Linked DNA regions of Labilibaculum antarcticum. The protein of the gene in region 1 interacts with the protein of each later gene in a pairwise test. Links are inferred from orthologs where the notes say so. Each region holds a gene or a part of one and is shown in the gene's direction. Other genes may lie near its edges. The genes, in order: purT and ALGA_RS08835.

The links.
Region 2: the proteins of purT (region 1) and ALGA_RS08835 interact in binary tests that used the Escherichia coli proteins (3 or more experiments, as listed by UniProt). The link is inferred for Labilibaculum antarcticum from one-to-one orthologs.

The regions. Positions count from the first base shown.
Region 1 is NZ_AP018042.1:4,807,234-4,816,607, forward strand. What follows is about bases 2,853-5,823. They hold purT (formate-dependent phosphoribosylglycinamide formyltransferase), read left to right. Parts: upstream 2,853-3,738; coding sequence 3,739-4,908; downstream 4,909-5,823. Other genes in these bases: ALGA_RS19240 (voltage-gated chloride channel family protein), read right to left, coding at 2,853-3,317; ALGA_RS19250 (formate/nitrite transporter family protein), read right to left, coding at 5,793-5,823. Outside these bases: pepF (oligoendopeptidase F), read right to left, coding at 1-249; ALGA_RS19225 (group I truncated hemoglobin), read left to right, coding at 533-898; ALGA_RS19235 (hypothetical protein), read right to left, coding at 1,275-1,649; more of ALGA_RS19240, read right to left, coding at 2,013-2,852; more of ALGA_RS19250, read right to left, coding at 5,824-5,951; ALGA_RS19255 (carboxylesterase family protein), read left to right, coding at 6,127-6,987; ALGA_RS19260 (SMP-30/gluconolactonase/LRE family protein), read right to left, coding at 7,076-8,116; ALGA_RS19265 (winged helix-turn-helix transcriptional regulator), read left to right, coding at 8,189-8,563; ALGA_RS19270 (lactoylglutathione lyase family protein), read right to left, coding at 8,539-9,051; ALGA_RS19275 (flavodoxin family protein), read right to left, coding at 9,349-9,374. UniProt on the Escherichia coli protein: Involved in the de novo purine biosynthesis. Catalyzes the transfer of formate to 5-phospho-ribosyl-glycinamide (GAR), producing 5-phospho-ribosyl-N-formylglycinamide (FGAR). Formate is provided by PurU via hydrolysis of 10-formyl-tetrahydrofolate.
Region 2 is NZ_AP018042.1:2,248,313-2,257,522, reverse strand. What follows is about bases 6,404-9,210. They hold ALGA_RS08835 (polyprenyl synthetase family protein), read left to right. Parts: upstream 6,404-7,221; coding sequence 7,222-8,199; downstream 8,200-9,210. Other genes in these bases: atpD (F0F1 ATP synthase subunit beta), read left to right, coding at 8,294-9,210; ALGA_RS08840 (efflux RND transporter permease subunit), read left to right, coding at 6,404-7,169. In the rest of the region: ALGA_RS08855 (glycoside hydrolase family 3 N-terminal domain-containing protein), read left to right, coding at 1-1,853; ALGA_RS08850 (C-GCAxxG-C-C family protein), read left to right, coding at 1,977-2,420; ALGA_RS08845 (Na/Pi cotransporter family protein), read right to left, coding at 2,566-4,260; more of ALGA_RS08840, read left to right, coding at 4,749-6,403.

The DNA.
Region 1 (9,374 bases):
TAGGTTATCAGAACTTTCACCAAGAGTTCCTTTGCAGGATATGATTTTCTCCATGTCACCCGAAATTGCTTTGAAATCAACTTCCCAGTCGTCCCAGCTTTCATAAATATCACTAAAATTCCATTTGTATTTTTCTGGTATTTCTTCGCGAGTCTTGTAATTTACCTGCGCATTTGCCTGCAAACAGATTGTTGTCGCAAAAGCAACAGCAAGTAGTCCTTTTCCCATTTGTTTTAAATTCATTTTCATTCGATGTGATTAATGTTCGTTAAAATAGATATTATATGTTAAAGGCTTAAATATAAAATTTCGATAGCAAACCATTGTAGTTTTTTCGATGTATGCGCTATAGGTCGGGATGAAACACATAAAATTAGCGGGAGTTTAAAGTCAACACATTAATTTCTTTAGCAAAGTTGAAATAAGTAGCCCTATTGATAGGGATAAGCCTATTTCTAAATAAGCTATGTTCCTTGACTTTAGTGTCTTAATGTGCTAACTTCTTGTCTATTCACTAAAAGGAGGATAGAAGATGAGCGAGACACTTTATGAGAGATTAGGAGGAACAGAGGGAATAACAAAAATTGCCGGCAACGTGGTCGATTTGCATTTGGTAAATCCAGCGATAGCAACCCGGTTCGAGAATGCGAAGATGGATGTGGCCGCTTTGAAAAATGGTGCTGCCACTTTTTTTATTGCGGGTACCGGCGGACCTGTTGTGTACAAAGGATTGGATATGCTTGCCACACATAAAGGCTTAAATATTAGCGATACGGAGTTCTTGGCTGTACTATCCGATATGATGAAAGCCTTGGATATGAATAATATTGGTCAGCGGGAGAAAGAGGAGGTTATATTCGTACTGTACAGCATGAGAGAAGAAATAGTTGCTGTGTAAATTAATTTTTAATGATTGAAAATAGCGACTTATCTAAGTCGCTTAAATTTTTGATTCATAGGGGAATTGTAATCCCTTACTTCATGTATATTTCATTTTTACCCCTTACTGATTTTGTCTCAATAAAAAAGGGTTTTGCTTCATTATCAAATGCTTTCGCTGATCGTAAAGATAAATTTAACAGTTCCTAAATCTGTTATTTTTGAAAAATTTTGCGTCTAACTTCAGTCAATTGAAGTCCTTTTTTTTGGGTGTAATTTGTGTTTTTTAGGACTCCCAATAATTTACCCTTGCTATCGCACGATGCTATTGTCTGGTTTTGACTTATTATATGGTCGCGATACAATCGCGCATCAGGAAGGGCATTTTTCTTGTATCAGTTTCTAATGCGATCAATTAAAGCCTGCATCTCCTTTATTGCTTTTACTTTAGGACGCATCATATTTGTATTTGGACTTGTATTCGGAATAACCTGTTTTACTTGCACTTGTACTTTTACTTGCTGTTGTGCTTTGAATTGTGCTTTGATTCTGGCTTGGTTTTCCCTTTCTTCTCTTTTCTGTACAATTAATGCTAACTTTTTTAAGCCTTTTACCCTTTTTTCTTCTTTTAATTCTTCAATCTGCTCATTTTTTAAATTGTAATAATCTTGAATGATATCTTCTGCATCCTCTTGTCGAAGTTGAAAATTTTCTTGTTTATTAACAAGAAATGAGAAAAACTCAGTAAGGGTTTTGTGTTCTTTACTCATGAAGTTTTGTTTAAATGGAGGTAATATTAATAGATAAATTCTTTAGGAATGATTCTATTGAAGTTTACAATATTAATATTGTTTCGTTTGATTACCCGAATGTGGCAATTTTTTTTGTAATAAAAAATAATGTTGCCATACCATTAGCTGAATTTAAGGTAATTAATATTCATTGTAGTCAATACTCTTGATACCCGCACAACTTTATTCTGTCCTTATTACTTATTAAATGTTATGCAATACAATCGCTCAGCAGATGGGATAAAATACTTTTCCCGATGCTTTGGGATCAACGCTCAAGATAATTTAACTTTTTGTTTCCAACGGTATTTTCACTGTGAATTCAAACAGTTGTTATCTCAATTATTTCTGAAATATTTTGCGTGTCACTTCAGACAATTGAAGTCCTTTTTCTTTGGTGTAATTTGTGTTTTTAGGGCTTCCAATAATTTGCGACGAATAAACGCCTGAATGTCCTGAAAATAGATAGGAGGTACTGCAGGCAATTGCAAGAAAAACGCCGGCTTCGGCACCAAATAATTCAAGTCCCATTACAGTGCAGGCCAAGGGTGTGTTTGTAGCTCCTGCGAAAACAGCAACAAAGCCCATTCCGGTCAGTAAGCTCATAGGCAGTGGAATGAACCAAATTAAAACATTGCCTAGTGCGGCACCTATGTAGAACAAAGGGGTTACTTCGCCACCTTTAAAACCGGCACCCAATGTAAAAGAGGTGAATAGTACTTTAAGTAAAAAGTCGTATGAATTTAGGTTGATCGTAAAGGAATCGGCAATGGTCGGAAGACCCAATCCAATATATTTTGTTGTTCCAAGTGCATAAATTGCAATCGCCAAAACGATACCACCAATTACCGGACGAAAGGGAGGATACTTTATGTACTTCGCAAATAAATGACTCCAAAAATGAGTTGATTTTGAGAAAAGCATTGCAACCAGTCCAAAAATAATGCCTGCGAGAAGGGACCAAAGTAAATTTTCGGGGCTCATTTCAACAACAGAGCTGATGGAATAATGAGAATGAGAAACGCCCCAAATCCGACAAAAGTAATCGGCTAAAATGGCGGCCATAAAACTGGGTATGATGGCATCCAGTCTGATTCTTCCTAGAACCAAAACTTCGAGTGCAAAAATCCCACCTGCCAATGGTGTTCCAAAAACCGATGCAAATCCAGCACTAATACCAGCAATCAATACAATTTTACGATCTATTTTCGAGAAGTTAAATACTTTCGTAAAACGATCGGCGATAGCCCCGCCCACTTGGACTGCTGTTCCTTCTCGACCAGCCGAACCGCCAAACAAATGAGTTAAAATAGTTCCAAAAAGAACCAAGGGTACCATTCTAAATGGAATAATTTTTTTGGGAGAATGAAATTCTTCAAGTAGTAAATTATTGCCTTTAACAACACTGTTTCCGTATAAATGATACGACAAGCCAATAATAAAACCACCTACAGGAAGCAGGGCTATGATCCAAAGGTGACTTTCTCTCCAATCTGTTACCCATTCAAGACTTAAAAGGAAAAATGCAGAAATACTACCAGCTATAGCGCCCAGAAATGTGCAGATTAACAGCCACTTGATCAGGTAATACAAGGAAGGGATTTGCTCAATTGAGCCAATGAATTTTATGAATTTATTGTTTCTCATTTTCAATAGGTATGAATGATTCTATAATGGGAGTAAGCATTATTTAGAAGAATCATTAATTGTAAGGACACGGTTTTTGGCAGATCTATTTTTTTAATAAGGCAACAAAAATAATACAATAATTAGATTGTAAAGTGCTTTTAGACATATTAAAGCAGGATAAATTTTTAAAGTTATTTTGATTGGAGCATCATGCTTGTCGCTAAGCATAAATTATTGATAATGAAACTGAAATTGTCATCTTGTTTGTTTTTTCTGATTCTTTTTGGCTCTGCCTTCAGAAACTGAGGCGAGATTGACAAGCTGGGGGGTGTTAAAATAGCTTCGTGAGAATATGCATAATAGAAAAAATGAATGTAATTTTGCGGGCCAACAACCAAACACGATTTCTATAAATCCATTTATAATTGAAAGTAATTTTATGGTAAAGAAGATTTTACTATTGGGCTCAGGTGAGCTGGGAAAAGAATTTGTTATTGCAGCTCAACGATTGGGACAAAATGTTGTGGCAGTCGATAGTCACGAAGGAGCTCCGGCGATGCAGGTTGCCGATTTGTTTGAGGTGATTGATATGCTGAATGGGGATGCTCTTGATAAAGTGGTAGCCAAGCACAAACCCGATTTAATTGTACCGGAAATTGAAGCGATACGTACCGAACGATTTTACGATTACGAGAAACAGGGCATTCAGGTGGTACCAAGTGCGAAAGCAGCTAACTTCACTATGGATCGAAGAGCGATTCGCGATTTGGCAGCAAAAGATTTGGGAATCAGAACTGCAAAATATTTGTATGCCGGTTCATTAGAGGAGATGTATACTGTGGTGGAAGAGGTTGGAATGCCTTGCGTGGTGAAACCATTAATGTCATCATCAGGTAAAGGCCAATCGATAATTAAGTGTGAGGCTGATATTGAAAAGGCATGGAATATAGCCGGTTCTAAAGGTCGTGGTGATTCTGGTGATGTGATTGTAGAAGCATTCGTAAAATTCACTTCTGAGATTACCTTACTAACGGTGAGTCAGAAGAACGGGCCAACTTTATTTTGCCCTCCAATAGGTCATATTCAAGAACGTGGCGATTATCAGCAAAGCTGGCAGCCAGCAGTAATTTCTGATGCAGATGTAAAAGCGGCACAGGATATGGCCAGGAAAGTAACCCAGGAATTGGGTGGTGCCGGTCTTTGGGGTGTTGAGTTCTTTATTTGCGAAGATGGAGTTGTCTTTTCGGAATTATCACCTCGTCCGCACGATACTGGAATGGTTACTCTTGCAGGCACTCAAAATTTTAGTGAATTTGAATTGCATTGTCGGGCCGTATTAGGTTTGCCTATTCCTGAAATCACCTTGGAAAGAGTAGGAGCAAGTGCTGTTATTCTTGCACATAAAGAAGGGACTAATCCATATTTCGAAGGTTTGGAGAAAGCGGCAATCTATCCAAAATCAGATTTACGTTTGTTTGGGAAACCAACCAGTCGTGAATACCGAAGAATGGGCATAACACTAGCCTACAATTCTATCGGTACCGATGTTTTTATTTGCGTAGATCAGGCCAAAGAAATGGCTGCACTCGTTACAGTGAAGAATAAATAGGATAAAAGAGTCTTGAATAGTCTCGAAAAGTCTAGAAGAGTCAAATAGTCCAACAGTCGAAAGTCTATAAAATAAAAGAGGATGTTCATTAATTTGAGCATCCTCTTCTTTATTCTGATTTGGATAAATGCTTCGGTGCTCTGCACCTAAGTAATAAATGTTTGTTTTTTTTTAGAAAACAGATTTGATTCGGGGATTGCTGATCGGGCGTTATTCGGGGCACGAATTAACCATGGAAAGCCATACAGCATCCGAGAAGCTTGATTCTTTTGCTTACTTTTCTCATTTAAGGAGAAAAGTAAGAGCCCGTCTGGCTTGAAGACAAATAAAAAATATGTAGAGGATGTTCATTAATTTGAGCATCCTCTTCTTTATTCTGATTCGGATAATTGCTTCGGTGCTCTGCACCTTTATTCGTTTGTCTTATAAATTTTCTACAAATACTGCGGTGCTCTGCACCTAAAAAATAAATGAGTATTATTTTGCAGAATAATGATGAGTAGGGGATTTGACATGGAGTCCGGAGACCGGGACCCTTTTAGAAGAAATTCGTTAAAAACAAAAATCTGTTTGAGCGAAGTGAGTTTTTTTTGTTTAGAATTTATTCTATTAAAGGGTGGTTGAGGACGTTGTCAATGATTTTTTGTCTACTTTTTCATCCAAGGAAAAAGTAGAAGCCCGTCTGGCTTGAAGACAGATAAGAAATACAAAGAGGATGTTCATTAATTTGAGCATTCTCTTTTTTATTCTGATTTGGATAATTGCTTCGGTGCTCTGCACCTGAAAATTTAATCTAATCATTCGTCATCCTTAACAAAGTGAAGGATCTTGTCAGTAACAGATCCCTCGATACCTCGGGATGACATAACACTTGCAACTGCTAGCTATTTTTTATCGTAAGCATACCAATAGGCAGTTCCAACAAACAAAGCACCTCCAACGATATTGCCAAGTGTTGCAGGAATCAAGTTTTTCACCATAAAATCCATCCAGGTGATGTCTGAACTATAAAAAATAGCTGCAGTTTCAGAAAAGTTTTGCAAACTGGATTTAAGAAATGACTGAACCAGTCACAATAGAAGACATAAGTTCCGATTAAAAAGCGTGATTATTTAACAAGAAGGCAAAATTATTATAATAAATCCAACCAAAATTAATTTCATCTCGTACTAGTTCATAATTGAAAATTAACTGTTAATTATAAAATAATTTTGTATTATGAAGAACTGTGTTTTTATTTCCTTTTGTATACTCATTTCGTTTTGTACTTCTTCTTGTTCCAGTGAGGATGGTTTATCTAAAACCGATTATTATAATCTTTCAAATTTACCTCTCGATACAGGAGGAATTCATTCGGGTCACATATTGGCAGAAGCGAATACACCCTATGGTTACTATGCTTATCAGCCCGCAGGATACGATGATGATAACGATTCAATGTATCCATTACTGATTTTCTTGCATGGTTCCGGAGAAACTGGCAATAGTTTCAAACATCCGGAATATTTGGAGCGAATTCTTGTAAATGGTCCTCCTGAAATGATAGAAAATGGAAATTGGGCCCCAAAATATCCTATGCTGGTTATTTCTCCTCAATGTCATGATGATGGTTGGCAGACTGATAAAATAAAACGTTTTGTAGAGTTCATAATTGAGAAATACAAAGTTAATGAACGCAGAATATACATTACAGGCTTAAGTATGGGTGGATTTGGATGTTTTAGTTATGTTGGAACATTTGGCGATGAATCTCATGTGGCCGCAGTAGTTCCAATTTGTGGCGGTGGAAATACAGGACAGGCAGAAAATTTCAAAAACATTCCTGTTTGGGCATTTCACGGCGAGAGTGATGCAACTGTTGCACCTTCCAAATCAAAAAGCATGATTGAAGCAATAAATAGCATCCATCCAACCGAAAAAGCCAAAATTACACTTTATCCTGATGTTGCGCATGACTCTTGGACCTACACCTACGAAGGAACAGGAATGGGAAAAGAGAATGCTGAATATGACGCATTTAATTCCAATATTTATGATTGGATGTTATCGCATGAGAAAAAAGTTACAATAAATGATTAGATAACTATTTGAGCAAAAAGAAAGCCATTATTCTGTTACTAGAATAATGGCCTTTTTGTTTTAAATCCAATTGTTGTTATCGAACTTATTATTCGGGCTTAAAGCGGATAATATCGTATGATTGGCGAAGATTTTCCGGCAAGTAAATTTGTGAAGTTGTAAAGTAAATATTTCCATCTTTATCTTCTGCAAATGAATCCGGCCAACGTACCAGATCATCTTGAACAACCTGAACAAGTTTACCATTGGCATCGATTTTATTGATAGAATTGTCTTCCAATCCACCTAACCAAAGGTTCCCTTTTTTATCAAACAGCATTCCATCGGTTGCCGGAATTGTCATTACTTTCTTTACTTCGATAGCAATTTGCTCATCTGAAAGTTGCTCGTTTACTAAAGTGGCAGTTGAGATTTTATACAAAGAATGACCTGATAGTGCACTATAGTACAGGTCTTTCCTGTCTGGGCTTAATGCAATTCCATCGGAATGCACACTATTTTTCCACTTGTGGCCATCACAAATTAAAGAGTCAACTTCATTCTCTGTTGAAGAATGATTGTCGAGCAATCTACGCGATTTTCCCGATTTCAAATCCAGCACAATGATAGCACCATTGCCCGAATCAGTCATGTAGGCAATTTCTTTACTGGTATCAATTCTAACATCATTAAAGTAAGAATTAGCAGTGAATACTCCTTTTGGGAATGCATATGCTTTCTCTTTTTGATTAGTTTTTAGATTGAATTGATACAAGATTGGACCGCTTTCCAAAACTCCTTTGAATTGAGGATTCTTTGTGTCTAAAATCCAAAGGCGATCTTTTTTATCAACGACTACCGATTGAATCGCAGTAAATGAATCTGGCTTGTCGCTGTCGTTCCAATTCGTGTTTGGGTAGGCAATCGCTTTGCCATCTATAATTTCAGCTACACTTACAGGTACCTTATCTGACCATTTTGGATAATTCACAAAAACTCGTCCTTCCTGACTTACTGCTACACCAGTCCATTGCAGCTCTGAGGAAGCAATTACATGAAGTTTGCTTTCTTTTACCTGCTTGGTATTTTGGCAGGCACCAAATGCGAAAAGAAGAACAATCAGTACTGTTTGGTTTATTTTTTTTGTCATATCTAAGTTTAAAGTTGATGATTAATACAAGTTAGTAAATCCTTACCTTTACCAATAAATTTATAGTTTTATATGGAAAATAATAGCTGCACTCCTAAGATAATCAACTACGATGGAAAGGAATATATTTGCTCTCTTGCATTTGCGCTTCGTTTAATTGGAGACAAATACAAGTCATTAATCCTTTTTCATTTAAAAGATGGCGAGATGCGGTCTGGTGAACTTCAGAAATCCATAGCTGGCCTATCAAATCGAATGTTCACTTTTTCGGTAAGAGCACTTGAGAACGATCTATTGGTGAGTCGGGAAGTGTATCCTGAAGTTCCACCTCATGTAGTTTATAAATTAACCGAGTCGGGCAAAGCAATAATCCCCATTATCCTTGAATTAGATGAATGGGGAAAAGCTTTTGCAAAGGATCATCACTTATACGCTCCTTGTGAATAATGCAATTCGTAGGAGTGAGAATATATTTCAAATACATTGCCAAAAGGATCTTCTACATAACACATGCGATAAGGTCTCTCTCCCGGATAGTATTCTCTGATTGGCATGCGTTGTTTTCCACCATGTTCAACAATTTTGGCAACCAATCCTTCTACGTCAGGATCCTGAATTGAGAAGTGAAACAGACCCGATTTGAATGGTTCAAATGTAGGTTTCTGTTCTTTGCTTTCTTTAAACTCAAACAATTCAAATCCTATCCGATCTGCGGTGGAAAGGTGGGCAATGCGAAATGTTCCCCATCCTTTGCCAAACACATCAATACACATTTCACCAATTGCAGTTTCATTTTCCTCAACAACCTCAGTAGGTGGCATAATAATATAAAAACCCATTACTTCGGTGTAAAATTCAACAGCTTTATCCAAATCCGGAACTGTGATTCCAATATGGGAAAAAGCTTTTGGGTACTCTTTTTTTCCTTCTTTCATATTTTTCTTTTTTGCATCAGCATTGGTCGATAAAAACAGACTAATGCTCATTATTAAAATTGCACTAACTTTTATAGTTATGCTTTTAAATTCTATACAATTTTAGTTTGATTTAACGACGCAAACAATATCTTACATGAATGATCCTTGGTTACATTGATGTGTTATATGTTGATTGATAGCTCATTACATAAGAGTTAAAATTCATTAAAGTTCATTGGGGATTAAATCAAAAAAAAACTGCCAATCGGTAAAGTTGGCAGTTTATATATCAAAGGCTTATGCTAGTGGCTCGAATTATCGAATAAAGTTGGTGTATATTT
Region 2 (9,210 bases), 2.6 Mb from region 1 along the record:
GGGATGGAATTCCCGCAGTTGCAGATCATTGGTTGTTGACGGAGGTACTTCGTGATGAATGGGGTTTTAAAGGAATGGTTTTATCAGATTTGGGAGCTATTGCCAAACAGACTAATTCACACGGTACTGCGGAAACACCTAAGGAAGCTATTACCAATTCAATACATGCCGGTTTGGATATGCAATTCTACGATTACAAACATGAAGTCTTTCAGCAAGCTATCATTGATGCTGTTAGTGACAAAACCTTGCAAATTGAGGATGTTAACAGAGCTGTATCAAGTGTATTGTATGTGAAATTTCGCTTGGGACTATTTGAAAATCCATACACTAATGTGGATTTAAAGGCAAACAGATATCATTCTAAAGAGAATCAGGAATTAGCACTGGAAGCCGCTCATAAATCAATTACGCTGCTCTACAACAAGAATAATATTTTGCCTTTAGGAAAAGAGGTGAAAAAGATTGCTGTGATTGGAGAAATGGCAGGCGAAGTTCATTTAGGAGGTTACGCGCCTAAAAATGTCGAAGGAGTTTCTATTGTTGATGCTTTTAAAAACACCGATTATGATGTTGAGTTTGTAGATTTAAATGTTCCGGCATTTAATATGGAGGTGATAGGTGAAAAGTTTTTAAGGACAGAATCAGGAGAAAAAGGTTTGACAGCAGCCTATTTTAATAATACTAATTGTTCTGGAAAACCTGCATTTACTAAAGTTGAAACGAACTTAGTAAAGTATTGGCATAACCTTAGTCCTGAAGCCGGTATAACCGCTGATAATTTTTCTGTTAGTTATAGTGGTTATCTTATTCCTGAATTAACTGGTTCCTATAAATTTGGTTTAATAGCTGATGATGTTGCAAGACTAACAATTGATGGAGAAGTAATAATCGACAATTGGGACAGAAGCACTATAAATCAATGGGGGCATAAGAAGATACGTTTTGAAAAAGGAAAGAAATATGAGATTAAACTTGAGTTTGCAGAATTTGAAGACTACGCTGGTTTTCAGTTGAAATGGGAAATTGAAGCTGATGTAAATGATAAAAACAACATGTATGCAAAGGCTGTTAAGGCCGCAAAACAAGCTGATGTGACAATATTGGTTTTAGGTGAAACTGAAGATGATTGCGGAGAAGGAAAGGATAAACTAAAGCTGGAATTAAATGATAATAGTAAAAAGTTATTGAATGACGTGGCTGCTTCTGGAACTCCTATTATTCTTGTTCTTCAAAATGGTCGACCTTTGGTACTAACTGAAGAAATAGAAAAAGTTGACGCCATTTTAGAAACCTGGTATGCAGGAGAATTAGGAGGACAGGCTACTGTTGATATTTTAACGGGTAAGGTGAATCCTTCTGGTAAATTACCAATTACTTTTCCTCGTTATACCGAGCAATTGCCTATTTATTACAATCATAAAAAATCAGCTTCAAGTTCATATGTCGATGGAACCAATAAGCCATTATTTGCCTTTGGTCATGGTCTAAGTTACAGTCAGTTTGAGTATTCTAATTTAAGCATTGAAAAATCAGAAATAAGTAAAACGGAAGAACAAACGGTAAAAGTTAAGGTCAAGAATACTTCAAAAAGGAAAGGAACAGAAGTGGTTCAATTGTATATTACTGATACCTTTAGCTCTGTCGCAACTCCAGTAATGCAACTGAGAGGATTTAAACGAGTTGAACTTGTGCCTGGTGAAGAAAAAGAAGTCGTATTCATTTTACTACCAGATGATTTAGCACTATGGAACCGTGAAATGAAACGCGTTGTGGAAACAGGAGAAATTCAAGTGAAAGTTGGAGCCGCATCTGATGATATTCGACTTAATTCATCATTCAGAGTGAAATAGATTCGAATTGAACAGAAGTACATATTAAAAATAATGAAAGCTCACCTTCGGTTGGGCTTTTATCAATTAGGAATATACCTATCTTTGTTGTCAATCATATTCAATAGCAACAAATTGCATTTTATGAAAGAAATTGAAGAAAAAGCTGTCCATTCATTTTACAATGGGATGAATTGCGCCCAGTCAGTAGTAACGGCTTATGCAGATTATCTGAAATTCGATCCAGATATGGCTCTAGCTGTATCTAATGGTTTTGGTGGTGGAATGGGAAAAATGCAAAAGACTTGCGGAGCAGTTACTGGATCTTTTATGGTATTGGGAATTTATAATTCTAAGAAACATCCCGGAAATATTGATGCCCGAAACGCAACGAATGAAATGATACAAAAGTTTACTGCTAATTTTACTGCTTTGTATGATTCGCTGGACTGTAAGGCTCTTTTAAATTGTGATTTTACAACTCAGGAAGGAGAGAAGGAATTTCTAGACTTGGATCTGAAAAAGAATATTTGTTCGAAGTGTATTACTGATTCGATTAAGCTAATTGAAGTGTTAACAGAAGAGTAACTTTGCGAAATATTAGACCTGCACATCTCATCGTAAACACTGAGTTTTTGAGTCCCTTTTAGGGGATTTCGAGGTGTATTAATAGTACAAAAAAATCCTCACCCAATGGGTGAGGATTTTTTGTGTCTAAAAGCCAATGGCTTATTTATTCTTTTATTTCGTTAAGTGCTTCACTTACGTTGATACAGTAATCACCAATTTTTTCACATTCAGAGAACATATCATTGTAAATAATACCAGCTTGATATTTGTATTTATGTTCTTCCACATTGTTTAAATGTTCAGTTTTAAGAAGATTTCTGTAATCATTTATTTCACGCTCAGTTTCCCAAGCCTTTTTGATTTTCACTTCAGTAAATTCCATTTTGGTGTTATCATGCATAATTTCAAGAGCATCATCAACCAATTTGAACATATTGTTGATATTATCTCTCAAGTTCTGAGGGAACCACGCTTTTTGTTCACGTTTCCTCTTCATCGCTTTAGCAAGGTTAAGAATTGAATCACCAACACTTTCAATATCACTTACCATTTTAAAATAGGCACGGACTCTTTCCGAGTTTTCAGAACTCAGTCTGGTTTCAGATACTTTGGCCAGGAAATTAGCAATTTCCACTTCCATTTCATCACTCTCATCTTCTCTTTTGTCAATTTTTTCGAAAAGTTTATTGAAAGTTTTATCATTGGTTTCGTTAAATGCCTGCTTGGTATAGCTAAACATTTTTTTAGTGCTTTTTACGTAGGTACTTATTTCTTTTTTAGCCAAGAATAAGGATGCTTCAGGAGTTGAAAGAGTTCCTGTTTTAATGAACTGAAGTTTGAATTCCTCTTCTACATCCTCCCGAATAGGAACCAGTTTGGTAACTACTTTTACGATGAAATTGGCAAACCAGATTAGGAAAACAACATTCAGAATGTTGAATACGGTATGAAATAATGACAAAGAAATAGGCACGGCTGCTGTGCTTGTAAATGGATCGCCGCCACCAAGAAGAGTCATGTTAACCCAGGCAATTCCTTTTAAGAAATAAGGCAACGAAATCAGCACCCAAATAACACCAATGGTATTAAAGATCAGATGGGCTCTTGCAGCCCTTTTAGCAGAAGTGTTGGCAATCATTGCGGCAATATTCGCGGTAATGGTAGTCCCAATATTCTCTCCCAATACCATAGCTGCGGCCATTTCGAAACTAATCCATCCACTATTACACATTACTAAAGTAAGTGCCATGGTAGCCGACGATGATTGAATTAAAATAGTAAGAAGAGTTCCAATGGACAAAAACAGCAAGGTAGAAGCAAACCCCATGTCCGTATAACTGGTCAGGAAATTTAGAATCTCAGGATTGTTTTTGATATCAGGCATTGAAGTTTTAAGAAATTGCAAGCCAATAAAAAGCAAAGCAAATCCCATGATTAATTCACCCCAATTCTTTTTTGTACGATTTTTTGAAAACAGAAATGGAAGACCCAAACCAATTAAAGGCAAAGATATTGCGCTCATACTAACTTTAAACCCCAAAAGGGAGATTAACCAGGCAGTAACCGTAGTACCGATATTGGCACCCATAATCACTCCTATCGATTCTACAAGCGATAACAATCCAGCATTAACAAAGCTAACTACCATTACCGTTGTTGCGGATGAAGACTGAATGAGTGCTGTGATTAATACACCGGTCATTACGCCCTTCAATCGATTGGAAGTCATTGCCGCGAGAATGGTTCGCATCTTGTCTCCGGCAACTTGTTGAAGAGCTTCACTCATCAACTTCATTCCATATAGGAATAAACCTAAAGATCCTATAAGCGTTAAAATATCGGCCAATCCGTAATCCATAACTTGATTTATTTTATTTGTTTTTCAATAGATTAGTACAGGTTCAGTCGGCAAAAATAGAAGATATTTAGAGAATCTCTAATTTTTTAACGTGTTAATTTAGTATTAATAAATAGTAAAAATAAGCATAAGAAAATATTGTAAAATAATATCAAAGTAAATTTTTATATATTTTTAACTCTTACAGATTGGTTTGATAGTAAGTTGATTATATGGCTCATTGCGCCAGAAAAGTTGTGTTTAGTATTTTATTTTTAATGAAATGGGTGAATAATTGAGATATAATCATCTAAGATGTTCTTGTGTTTGGTAATTAATTTATTAAAAATCAGCTGTTTTCATTGAATTTGCGTAATTTTATTCCTTAATTTCGCCAAAATATATGTTTTCGGATTCTGTACAATCATCATCTTTTGAAAAAATGATTATATGTCGTATTTTCGCCGGAATCTAAAATAAATCAGAGATCTCTTTAGCAGGATAATAGTATGTGGAATAGAATTGCAGGAATAATTCTCAGGAATAGAATTTTACTTTTGGTGATAATTGGGCTAGTCACAATTTTTATGGGTTATAAAGCTCAATTTGTGGAGATGTCCTATGAGTATTCTATACTTTTGCCGGATGATGATCCCGCATCTGTTGAATACGAACGTTTTAAAAATACATTCGGACAAGAAGGAAATGTCATGTTCTTCGCCGTTCAGGATCCGGATTTTTATGAGTTTGAGAAGTTTAACGATTGGATTGCCTTAGGAGATAGCCTGAAAGCTTTGGATGGAATTGATGCTGTTGTCTCCATTGCACATACTTACAATATCAATAAAAACAATGAAGCGAAGAGATTCGAATTTCAAACAATTTTTCCGAAGAAACTAAGTTCGCAAGTAGAATTAGATAGTCTTGCGGCTATTGCTGAATCATTGCCATTTTATCAGGGTAGCCTAATTAATAAGGAGACCAATACGTTTTTAATGGGAATCACGGTAAACGCTAGAATTATTAATTCGAAAGAGCGTGAGCCAATGGTTGTTAAGGTTCGTGAAATTACCGACCGGTTTACGGCCAAGTACAAATTAGACATGAAATACTCGGGACTTCCTTACATTAGGGTAGTTACCGCGCAAATGATTAAAAAGGAGATGAATATGTTCATTTATCTTTCCCTTTTAGTAACTGCGATCATTTTATTCATGTTCTTCCGCTCGTTCAAGGTAGTGTTCTTTTGTATGTTGGTTGTTGTTTTGAGTGTCATATGGGCAGTTGGATCAATGGTATTGTTCGATTACAAAATAACCTTGCTTACTGCGATGTTACCGCCATTACTGGTGGTGATAGGGATTCCAAATTCCGTTTTTCTCATCAATAAATACCACGGAGAATACATTCGTCACAACAACAAGATAAAAGCCTTGCAACGTGTTGTTTCAAAAATTGGGAACGCAACCTTCTTAACCAATCTAACTACAGCATCAGGTTTTGCTACTTTTATTGTGACTTCAAGTCAGATATTGAAGGAGTTTGGTGTAATTGCCGCCTTAAATATTATGGTGGTTTTTGTTCTGTCTTTACTTTTAATTCCAATCATTTTCAGCTTTTTAAATCCTCCTGATCAAAAGGCGACACGTCATTTGGATAATAGGATGACAGTTTGGTTTATTGATAAATTAGAGAAGATTGTATTGAATCGTCGGACCATAGTTTATACAGTAAGCATTGCCTTGCTTGTCTTAGGAGTTATTGGGATCAGTAAAATGAAGAGTACTGGTTATATGGTTGATGATCTGCCACATGACAACGTTATTTTTCAGGATTTAAAATTCTTCGAGAAAAACATGGATGGAATTATGCCATTGGAAGTGATGGTTGAGACTAAGAAAAAGGCGGGGATTTTAAAACTATCAACCTTAAGACGATTAAATACTCTTAACGATACTTTAAAATCATATCCTGAAATTTCTTCCTCTGTTTCGATTGTTGAGGCGGCAAAATTTGCCAATCAGGCGTACTTCAATGGCAAAGAAAAATACTATAAATTGCCCAATAGTCAGACTCAAAATGTGATTATGTCTTATTTGGCTAAATCCGATACCGGTGACGATTCGAAGTTGTTCAGCACGTTCGTAGATTCTACTCAGTCAATTACCCGAATGAGTTTCAGAATTAAGGACATTGGAACTACCCGGATGGAAAAACTGGAGAAAAAAATCCTGACACATGTAAATAATATCTTTCCTGAGGATCAATACACGGTTCATGTAACAGGATCCAGTATCATCTTTTTTAAAGGGAATAAATATCTGGTCAAGAATCTATTCATAAGTCTTACTTTGGCAATTTTTCTGATTGCCTCATTTATGGCTTGGATGTTCTCTTCCAAAAGAATGGTGGTGGTTGCCTTATTGCCTAATCTGTTACCTTTGATAATTACAGCGGCTTTAATGGGTTTTTTCGGAATTCCGATAAAAGCATCAACAATTCTGGTATTTAGCATTGCATTTGGTATTTCTGTTGACGATACAATTCACTATTTGGCAAAATACCGTCAAGAGTTGAAAGCGACTAATTGGAGCATTCGTTCTTCAGTGGTGCTTGCACTTCGTGAATCTGGTCAGAGCATGATGTATACATCCATTATTTTATTTTTTGGATTTGGTATTTTTGTTTTATCTGATTTTGGAGGAACGGTTTCTTTGGGGATATTAGTGTCGGTAACTTTGCTTTCGGCAATGCTTTCCAACTTGATTTTATTGCCATCTTTATTACTTACTCTTGAGAAGTTTATCACCAATCGTTCATTCAAAGAACCATTGCTTCAAATTTTTGATGAAGAAGAGGATATTGAGTTGGGTGATCTTAGAATTGCACCGTTAGAAAACAAAGAGGAAAAAGAAAGCCTTGTGAATTGATTTTTTTATATTTTAGTAAGCTGTTTAAAATACGTATTAAAATAGTTTTTAAATGATGTATAGTTTTAATGAACTTCAGGGAATCATTGAAAAAGAGATAGATGGCTTGGAGCTTTCCGCTCCTCCAGAAGGACTTTTTGAACCAATGAAATATATTTTGGACATTGGAGGGAAGCGACTTCGTCCGATTCTGGTGCTTCTGGCTGCTAATTTGTACATAGACGATCTTTCAAAAGTTTGTTTGCCCGCTATTGGAATAGAAATATTTCACAATTTTACGCTCTTGCACGATGATGTAATGGACAATGCTCCAATTCGCAGAAGCATGAAAACTGTGCACGAAAAATGGAACAGTAATGTAGCCATCCTTTCCGGAGATGCTATGTCTATTAAGGCCTATCAATTCATTGGGTCTTGCGAAGATAAATACTTGCGCGATGTGCTTACCGTTTTTAATCAAACGGCATTAGAAGTTTGCGAAGGTCAGCAGTTCGACATGGAATTTGAAGATAGAAATGATGTTGAAATTGAAGAGTACCTGAATATGATTCGATTGAAAACAGCAGTTCTGTTAGGTGGAAGTCTTAAAATGGGTGCTGTCATGGGAAATGCTAGCTCAACAGATGCCCAATTACTATATCGTTTTGGTGTGAATCTTGGAATGGCATTTCAATTACAAGACGATTTGTTAGATGTTTTTGGCGATGAGGCTGTTTTTGGAAAGAAAATTGGTGGTGATATTCTATCCAATAAGAAAACCTTTCTTTTAATTAAAGCCTTGGAAACCGCTTCAGGAGAGGTTGAAAAAGAATTAAAATTCTGGATAACTGCAAAAGATTTTAATCCGGAAGAAAAAATAAAAGCTGTAAGAGATATTTATGAGCGATTAAATGTTCGTGAATATTCACAGAAAAAGATAGAGAACTATTTTGCTTTATGCTTGGAATACTTGGATAGAGTGGATGTTGAGGCTGAAAAGAAAAAAGAGCTCTATTTTTTAGTAAAGGGTTTAGTAAATCGTTCCGTTTAAGAATGTTAAAATTTCGGATTAGATTCTCCTTTATTGACAAAAAATTTTAAATTTGTTGTCACGCGAGATTAATGATCCAAAAAAAATAATGTAAATGTCACAAAATACAGGCAAAATTGTACAGGTTATTGGACCTGTTATCGATGTAAGTTTTGATAAAGAAGGAAGCAAGCTTCCTGAAATTTACGATTCTTTAGAGGTCGTGATTGAAAATGGTAAAAATTTGGTTCTTGAGTGTCAGCAACATATTGGTGAGAATACTGTTCGTACCATTGCAATGGATTCAACCGATGGATTACGTCGTGGAATGGATGTAATTGCAACCGGTTCGCCTATTATGATGCCTCCTGGAGATAAAATTAAAGGTAGATTGCTTAATGTGATTGGGGAAACCATTGATGGGATTGGACCTGTAAGTAAAGAAGGTGGTAATGCTATTCACAGAACTCCGCCGGCATTTGATGAGTTAAGTACTGAATCGGTAGTTTTCTTTACTGGAATTAAAGTAATTGACCTTATTGAGCCATATGCAAAAGGTGGTAAAATTGGTTTGTTTGGAGGTGCTGGTGTTGGTAAAACAGTATTGATTCAGGAATTAATAAATAACATTGCCATTGGTCAAGAAGGTTTATCTGTATTTGCTGGTGTTGGTGAGCGTACTCGTGAAGGAAATGATTTGCTTCGGGAAATGATCGAATCAAAGGTTATTCAGTATGGAGACGCATTTGAAAAAAATATGGAAAAGGGAGGATGGGACCTTTCTTTAGTAGATAAAGAAGCTCTCGATAAATCTCAGGTTTCACTTGTTTTTGGCCAGATGAATGAACCACCAGGGGCACGTGCCCGTGTTGCTCTTTCTGGATTAACTGTTGCGGAAAGTTTACGTGACGGTGATGAAAAAACAGGTGGACGTGATATTCTTTTCTTCGTAGATAATATTTTCCGATTTACTCAGGCTGGTTCTGAGGTTTCGGCATTGCTTGGGCGTATGCCTTCGGCAGTAGGTTACCA